Regions from separate parts of the Cedecea davisae genome, predicted to be linked through region 1. Evidence: predicted binding sites of a transcription regulator. Region 1 holds the regulator's gene; each other region holds the start of a gene.
The links. The regulator Fur, encoded in region 1, represses iron uptake genes when iron is present. The targets are predictions, from matches to a motif close to ATAATAATGAGAACNACTATCAA.
Positions count from the first base shown of each region.

Region 2: efeU (iron uptake transporter permease EfeU) is a predicted target of Fur. The motif match lies at 4,064-4,086, and genes of this name have one in related genera.
Region 3: ACG1VR_RS13600 (TonB-dependent siderophore receptor) is a predicted target of Fur. The motif match lies at 1,474-1,496, and genes of this name have one in related genera.

Region 1 covers NZ_CP172054.1:3,540,145-3,546,289, reverse strand. The annotation lists gene glnS (glutamine--tRNA ligase) at 1-48, shown strand, start outside; gene chiP (chitoporin) at 512-1,918, shown strand; gene chiQ (ChiQ/YbfN family lipoprotein) at 1,964-2,290, shown strand; gene fur (ferric iron uptake transcriptional regulator) at 2,394-2,846, opposite strand; gene fldA (flavodoxin FldA) at 3,126-3,656, opposite strand; gene ybfE (LexA regulated protein) at 3,836-4,114, opposite strand; gene ybfF (esterase) at 4,247-5,023, opposite strand; gene seqA (replication initiation negative regulator SeqA) at 5,198-5,743, shown strand; gene pgm (phosphoglucomutase (alpha-D-glucose-1,6-bisphosphate-dependent)) at 5,771-6,145, shown strand, end outside.
Region 2 covers NZ_CP172054.1:3,111,092-3,117,236, reverse strand. The annotation lists gene putA (trifunctional transcriptional regulator/proline dehydrogenase/L-glutamate gamma-semialdehyde dehydrogenase) at 1-1,872, opposite strand, end outside; gene putP (sodium/proline symporter PutP) at 2,303-3,811, shown strand; gene efeU (iron uptake transporter permease EfeU) at 4,143-4,976, shown strand; gene efeO (iron uptake system protein EfeO) at 5,037-6,145, shown strand, end outside.
Region 3 covers NZ_CP172054.1:2,841,803-2,847,947, reverse strand. The annotation lists gene ACG1VR_RS13605 (alpha/beta hydrolase-fold protein) at 1-1,433, opposite strand, end outside; gene ACG1VR_RS13600 (TonB-dependent siderophore receptor) at 1,630-3,750, shown strand; gene ACG1VR_RS13595 (alpha/beta hydrolase) at 3,761-4,666, shown strand; gene ACG1VR_RS13590 (hypothetical protein) at 4,822-5,196, shown strand; RNA gene rprA (antisense sRNA RprA) at 5,473-5,579, opposite strand; gene ydiK (AI-2E family transporter YdiK) at 5,782-6,145, opposite strand, start outside.

The DNA of each region.
Region 1 (6,145 bases):
AACCGCACCGTTGGTCTGCGCGATACCTGGGCGAAAGTCGGCGAGTAACCGCCGTTTATCGCTTCACCGAAACGCCGCTTTATGCGGCGTTTTTTCTTTCTGAAAACACTCCTTTAACCATTCATACACATTCGCGTTGCGAATTAATTCTCATTTACAGAGCCTGAAAATACCCTCTTTTTTATTCCTGTTTATCCCGTAATCTTCTGACTCATATAATGAAAGCGCTCTCAAAAGTTTTTTATATGGCTAATCAATGAAATGAAGGATGAAGAATCCGTGGTGTGAAATTGTTACAAATGCACATAGATTATGTGCTCTCTGTCATACTCCAGGAAATCTCTCATACAAAGTCATTGATAATTCGCGTCGCGAAAAATAGTCTATGAGCAGCAGTAATGCGGGTGAGTAATGTAAAAACCGCTTTTTAGCCGTCAGGCAATTTTACTTTTTTCGTCCATGACGCTTTTCACGTCAGGCGATGATTTTTACGTCAAAGAGGAATTTAATTATGCGTACGTTTAGTGGCAAACGTAGTGCGCTTGCTCTTGCTATTGCAAGCGTTACCGCTCTTTCAGGCTTTGTTGTTGCTCCGCAGGTTAGCGCGGCTGGTTTTGTTGATGACTCAACGCTGACCGGGGGCGTCTATTACTGGCAACGTGAGCGTGACCGTAAAGATGTAGCTGACGGCAAATACAAAACCAACCTGTCACACTCCACCTGGAACGCCAACCTCGACTTCCAGTCCGGCTATGCGGCCGATATGTTTGGTCTCGATATTGCGGCATTCACCGCGATTGAAATGGCTGAAGATAGCGCCAGCGGCCACCCGAACGAAATCGCTTTCTCTTCCAAAAATAAAGGCTACAGCGAAGATTATTCCGGCGATAAGAGCGGGATCAGTCTCTATAAGGCCGCGGCTAAATTTAAATATGGCCCGGTTTGGGCGCGTGCGGGTTACATCCAGCCAACCGGCCAGACCCTGCTGGCTCCGCACTGGAGCTTTATGCCGGGTACCTATCAGGGTGCTGAAGCCGGTGCTGCCTTTGACTATGGCGATGCGGGCGCGCTGAGCTTCTCCTACATGTGGACCAACGAGTACAAGGCTCCATGGCACCTGGAAACGGATAAGTTCTATCAGAACGACAAAAAGACCAAAGTCGACTATCTGCACTCCATCGGCGCGAAGTATGACTTCAAAAATGACTTGATTCTGGAAGGGGCATTCGGCCAGGCCCAGGGCTTCGTTGACCAGTATTTTGCTAAAGCCAGCTACAAATTTGATGTTGCAGGCAGCCCTCTGAGCACCAGCTACCAGTTCTACGGCACCCGCGATAAAGCCAGCAATAATACCATCAACGATATTTACGACGGCACCGCATGGCTGCAGGCACTGACCTTCGGCTATAAAGTAGGCCAGGTTGACCTGCGTCTCGAAGGAACCATGGTTAAGGCAGAAGGCCAGCAGGGGTACTTCCTGCAGCGTATGACCCCAACCTACGCTTCCTCCAACGGCCGTCTCGACGTGTGGTGGGATAACCGCTCTGACTTCAACGCCAACGGCGAAAAAGCGGTATTCTTCGGCGCAATGTACGACCTGAGCAACTGGAACCTGCCGGGTTGGGCAGTGGGTGGCTCCTATGTCTATGCATGGGATGCGAAACCATCTACCTGGGCGCTTGATGCTGCCGGTAACCGTCAGGATCTTGCGGCCAACAAAATCAAAGAGTCTTCTTACAGTCTGGACGCGATGTACACCGTGCAGGAAGGTCGTGCTAAAGGTACGCTGTTCAAACTGCACTTTACCCAGTACGACAACCACTCAGACATCCCAAGCTGGGGCGGTGGTTACGGCAACATGTTCCAGGATGAGCGTGACGTGAAATTCATCGTTATCGCACCATTCACCATCTTCTGATGTGAAACCGGGCGCGAAAGCGCCCGATTTTGATAAGGATAGAATATGAAAAAGATTCTGCTGGTTACCGCCGTAGCCTTTAGCCTGTCCGCCTGCGTTCAGCCTGCGGCTCCGAAGGAAGACTCACGCCTGAAGCAGGCCTATAGCGCCTGTATCAATACTGCGGAAGGTAACCCGGATAAAATTGAAGCCTGCCAGAGCGTGCTGAACGTGCTGCGCCAGGAAAAACAGCACCAGGCCTTTGCCGAGAAGGAAACGGTTAACGTGCTGGACTACCAGAAATGTATCCAGGCCAGAAAAAGCGGCAATGACGAAGCGGCAAAAGTACGCTGCGACAAAATTTGGCAGGAAATTCGCGCCAACAACGGCTAAGGCTTTACTTTCTTTAGTCGATAAAAAAACCGGTGAAGCGATTCACCGGTTTTTGTTTTTTTGAGCGCCGCCGTCAGAGTAGGGCGGCGTTCGCTAAAGCGCTTTACTTCTCTTTAGGCGCGTGAGCGTTTTCGTCTTCGCGGCAGTCGCCTTCAGCGCAGTGCCCGTACAGATACAGGCTATGGTTGGTCAGGCGAATACCGTGACGAGCGGCAATTTCACGCTGGCGCAGCTCGATGGAGTCATCGCTGAATTCAATCACTTTACCGCAGTCGAGGCAGATAAGGTGATCGTGGTGATGCTGCTGGGTCAGTTCAAAAACGGACTTGCCGCCTTCAAAATTATGACGGGTCACGATCCCGGCATCGTCAAACTGGTTCAGCACGCGGTAGACCGTCGCCAGGCCAATCTCTTCGCCCATATCGATCAGTCGTTTATATAAGTCTTCCGCGCTGACGTGATGATTTACCGGCTCTTGCAGCACTTCAAGGATTTTTAATCGCGGAAGCGTGACTTTCAAGCCGGCCTTCTTTAATGCGGTATTGTTGTCAGTCATGCGGAAATTGTCCTGTTGCTTAACGATTCGCTCAAACTGCAGTGAGCGTTAAGAGTAATGCGTCTCATTATAGAACTGCTGCTTCTAAATGGGAACCGCAAGTATGGTGCAAAATAAGGCTGAAAAATCGTGGCGGCGTCGCCATTTACAGTAATTATCAGCCAAGCTATCAGGAAGACATTGTACAGGGATGTACGAGAAAGTTACAAACTTGTAGCAATTATTTTCATTGCTGCAATCTATCAAGATGGCGCAAATTCATCATTTGCGCCATTGAAATCAGGCGTTAATGATATCGGCCAGATTCAGCTCTTCAGAAACCTGCTTAACCCACTTTTCAACGCGTTCTGCGGTCAGTTCTGGCTGGCGGTCTTCGTCAATCGCCAGGCCAACAAAGTGGTCGTCATCCGCGAGGCCTTTGGAGGCTTCGAAGTGGTAGCCTGCGGTTGGCCAGTGGCCAACAATCGCCGCGCCGCGCGGTTCAATGATGTCGCGGATGGTGCCGAGCGCGTCGCAGAAGTATTCTGCATAATCTTCCTGGTCGCCGCAGCCGAACAGCGCAACCAGCTTGCCGTTGAAATCGACTTCTTCGAGGGTTGGGAAGAAATCATCCCAATCGCACTGGGCTTCGCCGTAGTACCAGGTTGGAATGCCGAGCAACAGAATGTCGAAACCTTCGAGATCTTCTTTGCTGCTTTTAGCAATGTCACGCACCTCAGCAACTTCTTTACCGAGCTGTTTTTGAATCATTTTCGCGATATTTTCGGTGTTACCGGTGTCGCTGCCGAAAAAAATGCCTACGATTGCCATGAGTAAAATAACCTCTTGAAACTAAATAGTATGCTGGCCGTTAAATGCCCACGTATAGGGCAATCATAGCAGAACAGAATCGCCAGCGGAAACAGCTATCACGCCCTGGTGCACAGTCTGCAACATGGTTTCGCTCACCGTTTTATGATTTCAGATTTCTCGAAGCGCGTATAAAGCGCTTAAGCCAGCTTTTTGAGCTGCTCGAGCAACATCTCTTCGATAAGCTCACTACGGCTAATATTACGCGCGTCGGCAAGCTGGTTGAGGGCGTCGACCGCATCGTTGTTCAGTTTTAGCTCTACCCGCTTCAAACCACGCACTTTATCGCGCTTTAGCTGGTTGCGTTTATTGATACGCAGCTGCTCATCGCGCGAGAGCGGATTGGTTTTAGGCCGCCCGGGGCGACGCTCGTCCGCGAACAGATCTAATGTAGTACGGTCCGTTTGTTCTTTTGCCATGATTAGGATACTGACAGGGAATTCTGGCTGCAGGGGCAGGGTGCCGGTGCAATTAAGCGCGCCATCATACATCAGCGCGCCATTCGCGCCAACGCGTTAGCGACTTCTGCGTCCCGGTCGTTCTGTTTTTAATCAGTTTTTCGCATCAGCGTCGATAAATCGGTGAATTGCGCGCAAAACCGCATCCGGTTTCTCGGCGTGGACCCAGTGTCCGGCTCCGGCAATCACATGGGCGCGGGCCAGAGGGAACTGCCTTAACAGCTCTTCCCGATGACTTTCGTCAACATAAGGCGAGTCGCCGCCGCGAATAAACAGCGCCGGTTTCTGCCAGGCAGGTATCGGCTGCCAGCCGACAATATGCTCATATTGTTGCCAGAGCACCGGAACGTTGAATTTCCACTCGCCGTCGGCAAAGGATTTCAGCAGGAACTGAATAACGCCCTCTTCGGCAATGTGCTCACGCATTATTTGAGCGGCCTGCTGGCGCGTTTTCACGCCTGCTTCGGTTACCGCGCGGATCCCGGCGAAAATCTCGTCGTGACGACGAACGTGGTAATTGACAGGTGCGATGTCGATCATCACCAGCTTATCAATGCGCTGGGGGGCAATCGCGCTTAAGGCCATCACCACTTTGCCGCCCATCGAGTGGCCGATGAAAGTTGCTTTTTCTATGTTGTAAGCGTCGAGCGTGTCGATGACGTCCTGCGCCATTGCGGCATAGCTCATGTCATCGTTGCGCGGTGAAAGTCCGTGGTTGCGCAGATCTATCTGCAAAAGGGTGTGATCCTTGCCCAAATCCCGCGCCAGTATGCCAAGGTTGTCGAGGCTGCCGAACAGGCCGTGGATCAGCACGATAGGGGAATTGCTATTCGATTGTTGCGCAGTTTGCAGGCGAGCATTTAATTTCATGGCAAAGTTCTTTATTTTGGGGCGTTTGGTTAGGGTATTATGTTGGCATTCCTGCGGGCGTGCGGCAAATATTCAGTTTACTCTGACTTTAAGCCGCCCCTCCTGTTCGCTGTTGGGATTTGCCCCTATAATCCCAACGACTTGTATTCAGAAAAGATATCGTACTGGATTAAGATGAAAACAATCGAAGTTGATGACGAGCTTTATCGCTACATTGCCAGCCAAACCAAGCATATTGGCGAAAGCGCGTCCGACATTTTACGGCGTATGCTCAAATTTAGCGCCGGACAAACTCCAGCAGCTACCCCTACACCTGCCACCGCGGAGCGCCCGGCGCCCGTTGTCGAGGAGAAACCGGCTAATACCGCCCGCAATCGCGTTCGCGCGGTGCGTGAGCTGCTGCTCTCCGACGAATACGCCGCCCAGAATAAGGCCGTTAACCGCTTTATGATGGTGCTCTCCACGCTTTATCAACTGGATGCAAAAACCTTCGGCGAAGCTACTGAATCGCTGCATGGCCGCACCCGGGTTTACTTTGCCGGTAACGAGCAAACGCTGCTGGCAAGCGGCAATCAAACCAAGCCGAAACATGTTCCGGGCACCCCGTACTGGGTGATAACCAACACGAATACGGATCGTAAACGCAGCATGGTTGAACACATCATGCAGTCAATGCAGTTCCCCGCGGAGCTGATTGAAAAGGTTTGCGGCACTATTTAAAAACCTGGCGTCAGTAAGGAAAAGCCAATGGCTAACCACGACCGTGCGGGTCAACCTGCACAACAGAGCGATTTGATTAACGTAGCCCAGCTTACGGCGCAGTATTACGTGCTGAAACCTGAGGTGGGTAATAGTGAACACGCGGTGAAGTTCGGCACCTCCGGCCACCGCGGCAGTGCGGCTCGTCACAGCTTTAACGAGCCTCATATTCTGGCGATTGCTCAGGCCATCGCTGAGGAACGCGCTAAAAACGGGATAACCGGCCCGTGCTATGTGGGTAAAGATACCCACGCGCTTTCCGAACCTGCGTTTATCTCCGTGCTGGAAGTGCTGGCCGCCAACGGCGTGGACGTGATTGTCCAGCAGGACAACGGCTATACCCCGACGCCTGCTATCTCCAAC
Region 2 (6,145 bases), 430 kb from region 1:
GAGATCCAGGCCGCTGGAGTTGGTGCGTTCCGTGCCGTAAAGGGTTTTTGGCAGCGTAATTTTCGGGTGCGGCAGGCCCGGCTGGCCCTCTTTGGCGGCCATAGCTTCAACGGCGCTAACCGGGTCAGCTACCAGCTCGTCCAGCGGCAGGGTTGCGTCCGCTATACGGTTAACAAACGAGGTATTAGCGCCGTTTTCCAGCAGGCGGCGAACCAGGTAAGCAAGCAGCGTTTCGTGGGTGCCTACCGGAGCATAAATGCGGCAAGGACGGTTGAGTTTGCCGTCGGCCACTTTGCCCACCACCTGCTCATACAGCGGTTCGCCCATGCCGTGCAGGCACTGGAACTCGTACTGGCCGGGGTAATAGTTTTGTCCGGCCAGGTTGTAAATGGCGGCCAGCGTATGGGCGTTGTGGGTCGCAAACTGAGGATAAATCAGGTTTGGCACCGCCAGCAGTTTTTTGGCGCAGGCGAGGTAGGAGATATCGGTGTAAACCTTGCGGGTGTAGACCGGGTAGCCTTCCAGACCGTCGACCTGGGCGCGTTTGATTTCGCTGTCCCAGTACGCGCCTTTCACCAGGCGGATCATCAGGCGGCGACGGCTGCGGCTGGCGAGGTCGACAAGGTAGTCGATAACGAACGGGCAGCGCTTCTGGTAAGCCTGAATAACAAAGCCGATGCCGTTCCAGCCCGCAAGTTCAGGTTCGAAGCAGAGCTTTTCCAGCAGATCGAGGGAGATCTCCAGGCGGTCGGCTTCTTCTGCGTCGATGTTGATACCCACGTCATACTGGCGTGCCAGCAGGGTCAGGGACTTCAGGCGCGGGTAGAGTTCTTCCATTACGCGGTCGTACTGCGCGCGGCTATAGCGCGGGTGCAGGGCGGAAAGCTTGATTGAAATGCCCGGGCCTTCATAAATTCCGCGGCCGTTGGAAGCTTTGCCGATAGCGTGGATAGCCTGCTGGTAAGAAACCATATAAGCCTGCGCGTCGGCGGCGGTCAGAGCCGCTTCACCCAGCATATCGTAGGAGTAGCGGAAGCCTTTCTCTTCGAGCTTGCGGGCGTTGGCCAGCGCTTCGGCGATGGTTTCGCCTGTCACAAACTGCTCGCCCATCAGGCGCATCGCCATATCCACACCCTTACGCACCAGCGGCTCGCCGCTCTTGCTGATAATGCGATTCAGGGAGCGGGAGAGGCTGGCTTCGTTGTGGGTGGAGACCAGGCGGCCGGTAAACAGCAGCCCCCATGTGGCGGCGTTAACAAACAGCGACGGGCTGCGGCCAATGTGCGAATGCCAGTTGCCGTTGCTGATTTTGTCGCGGATCAGCGCATCGCGGGTGGCCTTGTCGGGAATACGCAGCAGCGCTTCCGCCAGGCACATCAGCGCCACGCCTTCCTGAGAGGAGAGCGAGAATTCCTGAAGCAGGCTCTGCACCATGCCCGCCCGGCCAGAGGCTGTTTTCTGGTTACGCAGCTTATCGGCAAGCTGCCAGGCCAGCTTCTGGGTCTGCTCGGCAACCGCCGGAGCGAGGCGAGCCTGCTCGAGGATCATCGGCACGGCATCGGTTTCCGGGCGGCGCCATGCGGCGGTGATAGCCGCGCGGCTAACGGACTGCGGCAGGATTTGCTCGGCGAAGTCGAGGAACGGCTGAGCAACTTCTTCCGGCTGGGTCGGAGACTCTTCCGCTTCGTTTGCCGCACCTGCCAGCAGGGCAGGCAGCTCCGGGAGCTCGTCGCTGCTTTCCAGGCGCTCGAGGTAATTAAATATCGCCTGCTTAATCAGCCAGTGCGGCGTGCGGTCAATGCGCGAAGCGGCTTCTTTAATACGCTCGCGCGTTGCTTCATCCAGTTTTACGCCCATGGTGGTGGTGCCCATGCCACAGTCTCCAGGTTAAAGGTTGTTCGGGTGTTACTTAGTTAACCGGCAATATCTATTAAGTTGCAACTTTGTGCAACCGTGTTAAATCGAAGCCGTTAAGCCATTCGCAAAAACGCTGAATTGTTACATTTAAGATAAGGAAATCGTCTGACCGCAGGACAGGCGAAACGGTAAATTTCCCGACGTGCTTAACACTTTTTGAAGGTGCAACCGATAAAAATGTGAGCAAGTGCAACCTGGCGAGAAATGCTCACCTAACGAGGATGCAATCGATGTAAATGCTGTGTTAAATCGTTTGTGAAAAATAAAGGGTTCCGGCAGGATGCATTCCCCATTTTAAATCACGATAACAATACAGCGCCCCGTTCCGGCGCGAAGTGGCCTGGTCAGAGAGAGCAGGCGTAAAAATAGCTATGGAGAAGTCTGAATGACAATAAGCACACCGATGCTGGTGACCTTTCTGGTTTATATCTTTGGCATGATACTGATTGGTTTTATCGCCTGGCGCTCAACCCGAAGTTTTGATGATTACATTCTCGGCGGCCGAAGCCTCGGCAGCGTGGTGACCGCGCTGTCTGCGGGAGCTTCCGATATGAGCGGCTGGCTGCTGATGGGGTTGCCGGGCGCGATTTTTATCTCCGGCATCTCCGAAAGCTGGATAGCCATCGGGCTGACGCTGGGAGCCTGGGTTAACTGGAAGCTGGTTGCCGGGCGCTTACGCGTTCACACCGAGGTGAATAATAACGCGCTGACTCTCCCGGACTATTTTACCGGGCGTTTCGAGGATGGCAGCCGCCTGCTGCGTATTATCTCCGCCCTGGTTATCCTGCTGTTCTTCACCATCTACTGTGCTTCCGGCATTGTCGCGGGCGCCCGCCTGTTTGAAAGCACCTTTGGAATGAGCTACGAAACCGCGCTTTGGGCCGGAGCAGCGGCAACCATCATTTATACCTTCGTGGGCGGATTCCTGGCGGTAAGCTGGACCGATACCGTGCAGGCTAGTCTGATGATCTTCGCGCTGATCCTGACGCCTGTCATGGTGATAATGGCGGTTGGCGGCCTCGACGACTCTCTGATGGTTATCAAGCAAAAGAGCATCGAAAACGTCGATATGCTGAAAGGGCTGAACTTCGTCGCTATCGTGTCGTTGATGGGCTGGGGTCTGGGCTATTTTGGCCAGCCGCACATCCTGGCGCGCTTTATGGCCGCTGATTCGCATCACACCATCGTCAACGCTCGCCGCATCAGTATGACCTGGATGATCCTCTGCCTGGCGGGTGCCTGCGCGGTGGGCTTCTTCGGCATCGCCTACTTTACCAATAACCCTGAGCAGGCTGGCGCCGTGTCCCAGAACGGTGAGCGGGTGTTTATCGAGCTGGCGCAAATTCTGTTTAACCCGTGGATTGCCGGGATCCTGCTGTCTGCCATTCTGGCTGCGGTGATGTCGACCCTGAGCTGCCAGCTGCTGGTGTGCTCGAGCGCAATTACCGAAGACCTGTATAAGGCCTTCCTGCGCAAAGGCGCGAGCCAGAAAGAGCTGGTGTGGGTAGGACGCATGATGGTGCTGGTGGTTGCTCTGGTGGCAATCGTACTGGCGGCGAACCCGGAAAACCGCGTACTCGGTCTGGTGAGCTACGCCTGGGCAGGCTTCGGCGCGGCGTTCGGGCCGGTAGTGCTGTTCTCGGTAATGTGGTCGCGTATGACCCGCAACGGGGCGCTGGCCGGGATGATTATTGGCGCGGCCACGGTGCTTATCTGGAAACAGTTTGGCTGGCTGGGGCTTTACGAAATCATTCCTGGTTTTGTCTTCGCAAGCGTAGCAATTGTGGCGGTGAGCCTGCTGGGCAAAGCGCCGTCCACCTCAATGCAGAAGCGTTTTGCTGAAGCAGATGCGGTTTATCACACTCCGCCTCCGGGCAAATTACAGACCGACTAAAAACATGACTTTTTACAGGGGCCGGTTAATCCGGCCCTTTTTAGGTTGCTGACAAAGAGGAAAAAAGCGTGGTTTTTCCCTCTTTGTGGTAATCAGCCGAAAATCAATGAATTGATTTTCCTGTTTTTTTAACGAACCGTCTGATATTTCTTCTCTCGCCAGAGGGTTGTCATCAGTCTGAAGGGCCGGATCATCCGGCCCTTTTACATCTGGTCATAAATATGTAATCCCGGCCTCTTGTTTTTATTACTTCTGCTAATGATAATCACTATCGTTCTGGTTTACTTTTCTTTACGTCAATTGACTTGTATTCACATCTGAGGTGTCAGGCATGTTTGTTCCGTTTCTCATCATGTTACGTGAAGGGCTGGAGGCAGCGCTCATCGTCAGCCTGATTGCCAGCTACCTGAAGCGTACCCAGCGCGGCCAGTGGATCGCCGTTATGTGGATTGGCGTGTTTGCCGCCGCCGCGCTTTGCCTGGGCCTCGGCATCTTTATCAACGAAACCACCGGCGAGTTCCCGCAAAAAGAGCAGGAGCTGTTCGAGGGGATAGTCGCGGTCATTGCGGTGTTTATCCTCACCTGGATGGTGTTCTGGATGCGCAAAGTGTCGCGCAACGTGAAAGTGCAGCTTGAGCAGGCGGTTGATCACGCGCTGCAAAGCAAGGGAAACCACGGCTGGGCGCTGATTATGATGGTCTTTTTCGCCGTTGCGCGTGAAGGGCTGGAGTCGGTGTTCTTCCTGCTGGCCGCGTTCCAGCAGGACGTTGGCATTATGCCGCCGCTGGGCGCGATGCTTGGCCTGGCCACCGCGATTGTGCTCGGCTTCCTGATTTACTGGGGCGGTATTCGCCTTAACCTGGGCGCGTTCTTCAAATGGACCAGCTTGTTTATTCTGCTGGTTGCCGCCGGGCTTGCCGCCGGAGCGGTGCGGGCGTTCCACGAGGCGGGGCTGTGGAACCACTTCCAGGATATTGCCTTCGATATGAGCAACACCCTCTCGACCCATTCGCTTACCGGCACGCTGCTGGAGGGGATCTTCGGTTATCAGGAGACGCCGACGGTCAGCGAAGTGGCGATGTACTTTATCTATCTGATTCCGGCGCTGGTGCTGTTCTTTATGCCGCCGCGCGTGAACAACCAGGCGACCAATACGGCTCGCTAATTTATTAACGGCGGCCCGGCCGCCTTGTGATTACGACTCATTGTTTAATAGGGATAGGTCATGACCCAACATTTTCGTCTGAAGGCACTGCACGTCGCGCTGCTGGCGCTGGTCTCTTCCGCATTTGCCGCCCAGGCGGCAGATATTCCGCAGGTTAAAGTCACCGTCACCGACAAGCAGTGCGAGCCGATGAATGTGACCGTGAACGCCGGGAAAACCCAGTTTATTATTCAGAACAACAGCCAGAAAGCGCTGGAGTGGGAAATTCTCAAAGGCGTAATGGTGGTGGAAGAGCGCGAAAACATTGCCCCGGGCTTCTCGCAGAAACTGACAGCTAACCTGCAGCCTGGCGAATACGACATGACCTGCGGCCTGCTGACCAACCCGAAAGGCAAGCTGGTAGTGAAAGCTACCGGTAAGCAGGAAGCGCCGAAAACTGACCTGCTGGCGCTGACCGGCCCCATTACCGAATACAAAGCCTATGTCACCGCCGAAGTTGCCGAGCTGGTAAAAGGCACCAAAGCCTTTACCGACGCGGTGAAAGCCGGTGATATCGAAAAAGCGAAATCGCTGTATGCCTCAACCCGCCAGCATTACGAGCGCATTGAGCCGATTGCGGAACTGTTCTCCGACCTCGACAGCAGCATTGACGCCCGTGAAGATGATTTTGAGAAAAAGGCGGACGATCCTAAGTTCACCGGCTTCCACCGTCTGGAGAAAATCCTGTTCGGGGATAACACCACTAAAGACGCCGCGCCGTTTGCCGACAAGCTGAATGCCGACGTGCTGGATCTGCAAACCCGTATTTCCGAGCTGGCGTTCCCGCCGAGCAAAGTCGTTGGCGGCGCAGCAGGCCTGATTGAAGAAGTTGCCGCAACCAAGATCAGCGGAGAAGAAGATCGCTACAGCCATACCGACCTGTGGGACTTCCAGGCGAACGTAGACGGTGCCCAGAAGATTGTTAACCTGCTGCGTCCTCAACTGAGCAAAGAGAACCCGGCGCTGCTGGCTAAAGTCGATGCCAACTTCAAGAAAGTTGACGCCATCCTGGCCAAATACCGCACCAAAGACGGCTTTGAAACTTATGACAAGCTGACCGACGCCGACCGTAAAGCGTTGAAAGGGCCAATCACTACTCTGGCGGAGGATCTCTCCCAGCTGCGCGGCGT
Region 3 (6,145 bases), 700 kb from region 1:
TGCGTATTACGGTAAATTCCGCCGTCTGAGCCTTTGCTTTCAAATCTCCCGGCCTGAAGCCAGAAGCGAACCGGCAGGCGAGGAGACTGCTGATATTGGCGAGTAAGCCAGCCCGGCGCTTCGCCCTCCGGCGCCCACCAGTAAGAACCGGACAGGCTCAGCACGTTGCCGAAAACGTCGGGGTGACGCAGGGCAACCCACGACGAAGCCAGGCCGCCATAGCTTGAACCAGCGACAATAGTTTTCTGCGCCGTCAGGCTAATGCCCTGACGTTGTAGCCACGGCACCAGTTCCTGGGCCATAAAATCGGCGAAGTCCCGATTGGGCGGCAGCTCTTTTTCGCGCCGATCGCCGTCGAGGCTGTCAATAAATACCGCATTGATTGGCGGGAGTGAATGGCGGGCGATCAGGCCGTCCAGCACGTTAGCGAGACGGTAGCGATTCTGATACATGCGGCCATCAAACAGCATCAGCGTCCAGCGTGCGGGCTGGCTGCCGCGCGGGCGATAGACAGTGACTTCGCGGCTGTTAGCAAGCTTCTTGCTCTCCACCTGATAGCGCACCAGCGAACCGTTGCGAATCGGCTCCGAGGTTGCGTGAGGCGTGAAGTAGCGGGTGGACGTGAGGTTTAAAAGCGAGAAGCGGTTCCAGCGGTCGGCCTGGCCTGCGGGACTGGACTGGGGGTTGAGCGGGTCGGCCTGGGCGCTCACCAGAATAGCGCGACGCTGTTCGCGAGCGGTGCCTTCTACCAGAGGAACGTCCGGCGCGAGCTTATATTGCATCAGCGTGTCGGCCGGAACGACATAGCTGCGATACCAGACGTCCGACTGGCCGAGGCGGAACATCGGGTCGTGATCCCCGGCGGGAGAGCCAAGCACGAAGACATTGCTGGTCGCGCCGCGCCACAGGAAAGTCACGCGTTTATTACTGGCGTCTATTGCCTCCACCAGAGGCGTGCCTTGCTCACGTCTTGCCTTCCAGAAAGCATCGGTATTGCCGCCGTGGCTCAGAGCCTGCTCCAGAGCCAGCAGCGCCGGGCTTTCCGGGGTCAGCACTTCATTCCGTTTCAGCGGAACGGTTTCGCGAATTTGCCAGCGGAACCGCCAACGCTGGCCGGGTTCCCCGCGCAATACCAGGGTTGAGGGCACGCCAACCGGCAAAGCAAAGAGCGGGTTATGTTTGCCATCGACCGGGCCATTTTCCACCAGCGCGCGCCAGACACGGCCTTTACTGTCAAGCAGGCTGGCGTCCGTTATGCCCGCGAGTTTCACATTGGCGTAGTTATCCCTAAGAGCGGGAAGGCCAAAACAGATTTCACCGCTGGCGTCGAACTTCCCCTCCTGCTCTCCCTGGCTACCGGTAAATGTGCAGGTTGCGGCGACCGCCGAGGCTGAACAAAGTCCGATCATTAGTGCGCTCCACGCGGCTCTCATGTTGTTCCATCTTTGCTGTAAAAAAAGTTGTTACACGCTAATGCAAATGAGATTGATTTGCAATAACATTGCGAACCGTTGCGCTTTATGACAAAACGTAACCGGAGATCGCGGGGCGATCTTTGTTAACCCAGTAACAGGGGACGTAACGGTAATGAATTTTAAAAACAATAAAATGACCCACGGCATCTTGCTGATGGGTCTGAGTAGCATTGGGATGGTTAGCGGCGCGCAGGCGGAAGACCGCCGCGCTGCTGAAGAGACGATTGTGGTATCCGGCAGGGTGAGTGAGGATCCCTCCGCGCCGGTGAAAGGGATAGTGGCGACTAAAACGCTGTCCGCCACTAAAACGGTTGCCGACCTGGTGAAAACGCCGCAGTCGGTATCGGTTATTACCCGCGACCAGATGAACGCCCAGGATGTCACCTCCGTCTCCCAGGCGCTGCGCTATACGGCAGGGGTGTTTACCGAATATCGGGGCAGCTCGAACCGTAATGACGAGGTTTTTGTACGCGGCTTTAGCTACGTGCCTAAATACCTCGACGGCCTGAGCTACGGCGCAACCGCCTCGTCGCAGACCGGGACTTTTGACCCCTGGCTGCTGGAGCGCGTGGAGCTGGTTCGCGGCCCGGCCTCGGTGCTGTTTGGCCAGGTGAACCCCGGCGGGCTTATCAGCATGACCAGCAAACGCCCGGTACGCGAAGCAATACATGAAGTGCAGTTCCGCACCGGGAACCAGCATCTTGCCGAGGGCGCTTTTGATTTTGGCGGTCCGCTAAGCGACGATGGCCGCGTGCTTTACCGCCTTAACGGCATCGCCCGCACCCAGCATAGCCAGGTTGCCGATTATAAAGAGCAGCGTATGGCGATTGCCCCGGCGCTGACCTGGTATCCAAATGACCAGACTCGTTTTACGCTGCTCACCAGCTATCAAAAAGATCCGCAGGCGGGCTACCGTAATTTCCTGCCCGCCGCAGGCCTGGTCACTAAGACGTCTGCCGGGTATATTCCGCTGGACTTTAACGTCAGTGACCCGAGCTATGACCAGTCGTGGCGCGAACAGACGATGATTGGCTATGAGTTTGAACATAGCTTTAATGATGTCTTCACCTTCCGCCAGAACGCCCGCTACGCGAAGATTAACCAGAAGTACCGCTATCTTGTCTATTCCACCTCCAAAAGCGACACGCTGCTTTCGCGCCGCGCCCAGCATGAAACACGCGACACCGAAGAGTTCGGGCTGGATAACCAACTAGAAGCGCAGTTCGACACCGCAAGCGTCGGGCATACCCTGCTGAGCGGGCTTGATTATAAATCCAGTCACGACCGTCAGCAGCTTAGCCGCGGCATGGGATCTCAGTATGATCTCTACTGGCCAAACCCGCGTTACGGCATCAACGTAGATGAAAGCACTTTCAGTGCGGTGAGCGACGACCAGCAGAATCTCGATCAGGTTGGGGTCTATTTGCAGGATCAGCTCAGCTGGAATAACTGGCAGCTGCTGCTTTCCGGGCGCTACGACCAGGCCGAGGTGCGCACAACCGACCGGCTCAAAAACAAAATGGTGCAGCAGAATGACGGTAAATTCACCTGGCGTACCGGCCTGCTGTACGCTTTTGACTTCGGGCTTTCGCCGTACATCAGCTACAGCACTTCGTTTGAACCGAATCTGCAAACGAATCGTGCTCCGGGGGCGGCACCTTTTGACCCGAGTCTCGGCAAGCAAACCGAAATCGGGCTGAAGTATCAGCCGCAGGAACAGACATACATGACGCTGGCGCTGTTTGACCTCCGCCAGACCAATGTCGGGACTTATAACAGCGCGAAGGGGTGGTTCGAAAACGCCGGTGAAGTCCACTCTAAAGGGCTTGAAGCTGAGGTTCATTCGACGTTATTCGACAGTCTTAATCTGATTGGCTCTTACACCTGGACCGATGCTGAAACCGCCAGCACCACCGTGGCCGGAACCGAAGGCAAGACGCCAGCCCGTATCCCAACGCATATGGCTTCGGCGTGGGGCAGCTACACCGTTCCGGGAGGCCTGTTTAAAAACCTGACCACCGGCGTGGGCGTGCGCTATATCGGAACAAGCTATGGCGATGCAAAAAATACCTTTAAAGTAGCGGCCGTGGATTTGTATGACGCGATGGTGCGTTATGAGCTGGGTGAAGTCAGCAGCAGCCTGAAAGGGGCGGCCGTTCAGTTCAACATCAATAACCTTGCCGACACTAAGTATGTTGCGTCCTGCGCTTCGGACTCGGCCTGCTTCTACGGTATTGGCCGCACCATCACGGCAACCGTCAGCTACGGCTGGTAAGGAGAAAAACGTGCGCTACCTGCTAACAATGCTTATGGCGCTCATCGCTGCCCCTGCGGGGGCGGTAGTGAGTGAAGATAAGCCCTATACGCTGGTGAATACGCTGGTGCATACCCTTAGCTCGCCGGAAAACGGCGATTATAAAATTCTGGTTTCGTGGCCGCAGGGGATAGCCCCGTCTGAGGGCTGGCCGGTAATTTACCTGCTGGACGGTGAGTCGGTGTTTCCGGGAGCCGTCTCGCTGATGCAGCGCCTGACCTGCGATCGCTGCCCGCTGGTGCCGGGTGTTATTGTCGCCATTGACTACCCGGAAGAGAGCCGACGGGAGAGGGATTACCGCCCGGCGGTTGATAAAATCGTGCTGGAAGCGAATCCTGCCGGTGGCACTTATCCGCCAGGAAAACCGGGTGAAGCTCAGAAATTCTGGCAGTTTATCGATACCGAGCTTAAGCCATGGGTCTCGCAGCGCTGGAAAACAAATCCTCAGCGGCAGGCCCTGTTTGGCCACTCTTATGGCGGGCTGTTTATCACCTGGCTGTTTATGACCTCGCCAAACGCGTTCCAGCATTTTTACGCCGCCAGTCCTTCGGTATGGTGGAACAATCGCTACCTGTTGCGCACGGCGCAAAATTGGCAGCCGGACGATAGCCGCTCTCACCTGTCGGTTTATGTCGGAGAGTATGAGCAGTCGCTTCAGCCCCATGAGATGAAGCTCCCGGAGGCGAGAAAAGCGGTCCTGGCCCAGCACCGGGGCCAAAGAGCAATGGTTGACGGCGCTCGCCAACTGGCCGAGTCGCTTAAAGCTAAAGCCCCGCAGCGCGTCGATTTTAGCCTTGTTGAAGGGCAAACCCACCTGACGATTGCGCCGCTGGTATTGCACGGCGCTATTATTAATCACTTTGCTAAGCCTGAATGAACAATAGCCCATCATCACGATGGGCTGAACTAATAACTGTTATCGCCTGAGAGTGTCTGTTATTAAAAGCGCTTTTTAATAGCGACAGGATTAATTGTATTTATAAATATCAGTGATGTTTATTTTCGGTTCGTTCACTCTCAGGAGATAGCAATATGCCTAACACCGTTCTCGAAATGCCACCTCTTGCTCGCTCATCCCACAGTATAAATATAGACGACCTGCCATCCCTTCCTGCCGACAGCGATAAGAACAATTCTCCGCTGGCTTCCCGACTAATAAGGGTTAATAACAGCGCGGAAGAGTTATCTATGGACATTGCTTCTGAATCCGACTCTGAGGTTGAGCCTGCACATAGGCAGGGGCGATTTTTAAACGTCTCAGAGGAAGAGATTCCGCCCCCTGCGACCGAAGAAAGAAGCATAAGCTGGAAAGGTAGAGTCTTATTCGCCCTGAGCAGTGTAGGAATAATCGGTTCGGGATTGTACATAATATCTAATTATGGGAGCACACCATCCGGTGAACGATAAATGATCATGAGGGCATATGCTTCAGATATACCGATTGCTCTGACATAAAAATATAATATAGAGCCTGCCCATATATTGAAAAACAGGCAGGCCATTTCAACGTATAAAACATCTTTTATTCTTTTCTCATCTATGAATCACTGTATTTAACCAAACCCTACAGGAGCGACATAAATCCATTTTTATGTTCCTATTTCAGCGCCTTCTCTCCCTTTCCCGGACTCTTACCAACCTGCTTCGCCAGGAGCCTGAGCGGCCGGATGTTACAAAAAAAGGGCAAAAAAAAGCCCATCATCAAGATGGGCAAAGACTACACACAGCAATTCGTTGTTTCACTCAGGGGATATCGATGTTTATAAATCAAGGGGTTGATTCATAACCGTGAGTTAAATAGTAGGCATCCCGGCAAAAGCAGTCACTCAGATTCGTCTCAATAGTTAACGAAAGGTGAATAGTTACCGACAGGATAGCGGGGCGCGCGCGGTTCAATGGCCGGAATAGCGCCAAAAAAATACGCTATAGATTAGATTTATTAACTAGTTGCGAAAGGTGACTCCCCCGAATGGCGGGGGAGTCAGGGGGAGATTATTTTTTAACGTTTAACGTATCCTGCTCTTCGAGCAGTTCAACGACTTCTTCCGGAGAGTCCTGCGGGGCAGGTGCCTCGTGCATCCAGACTGAAATCAGGCGATAAGAGACGGCCAGCAGCACCGGGCCGATAAACAGGCCAATCATCCCGAAAGCAATCAGGCCGCCGATAACACCCGAAAGGATCAGAATCATCGGCAAATCCGCGCCCATGCGAATCAGCACCGGGCGAATAAAGTTATCCATGGTGCCAACCACGCAGCTCCAGACCAGCAGCACGGTGCCCCAGGTGGTGTCGCCGCTCCAGTAAAGCCAGATAATCGCCGGAACCAGAATCACCAGCGGGCCAAGCTGGATAAGA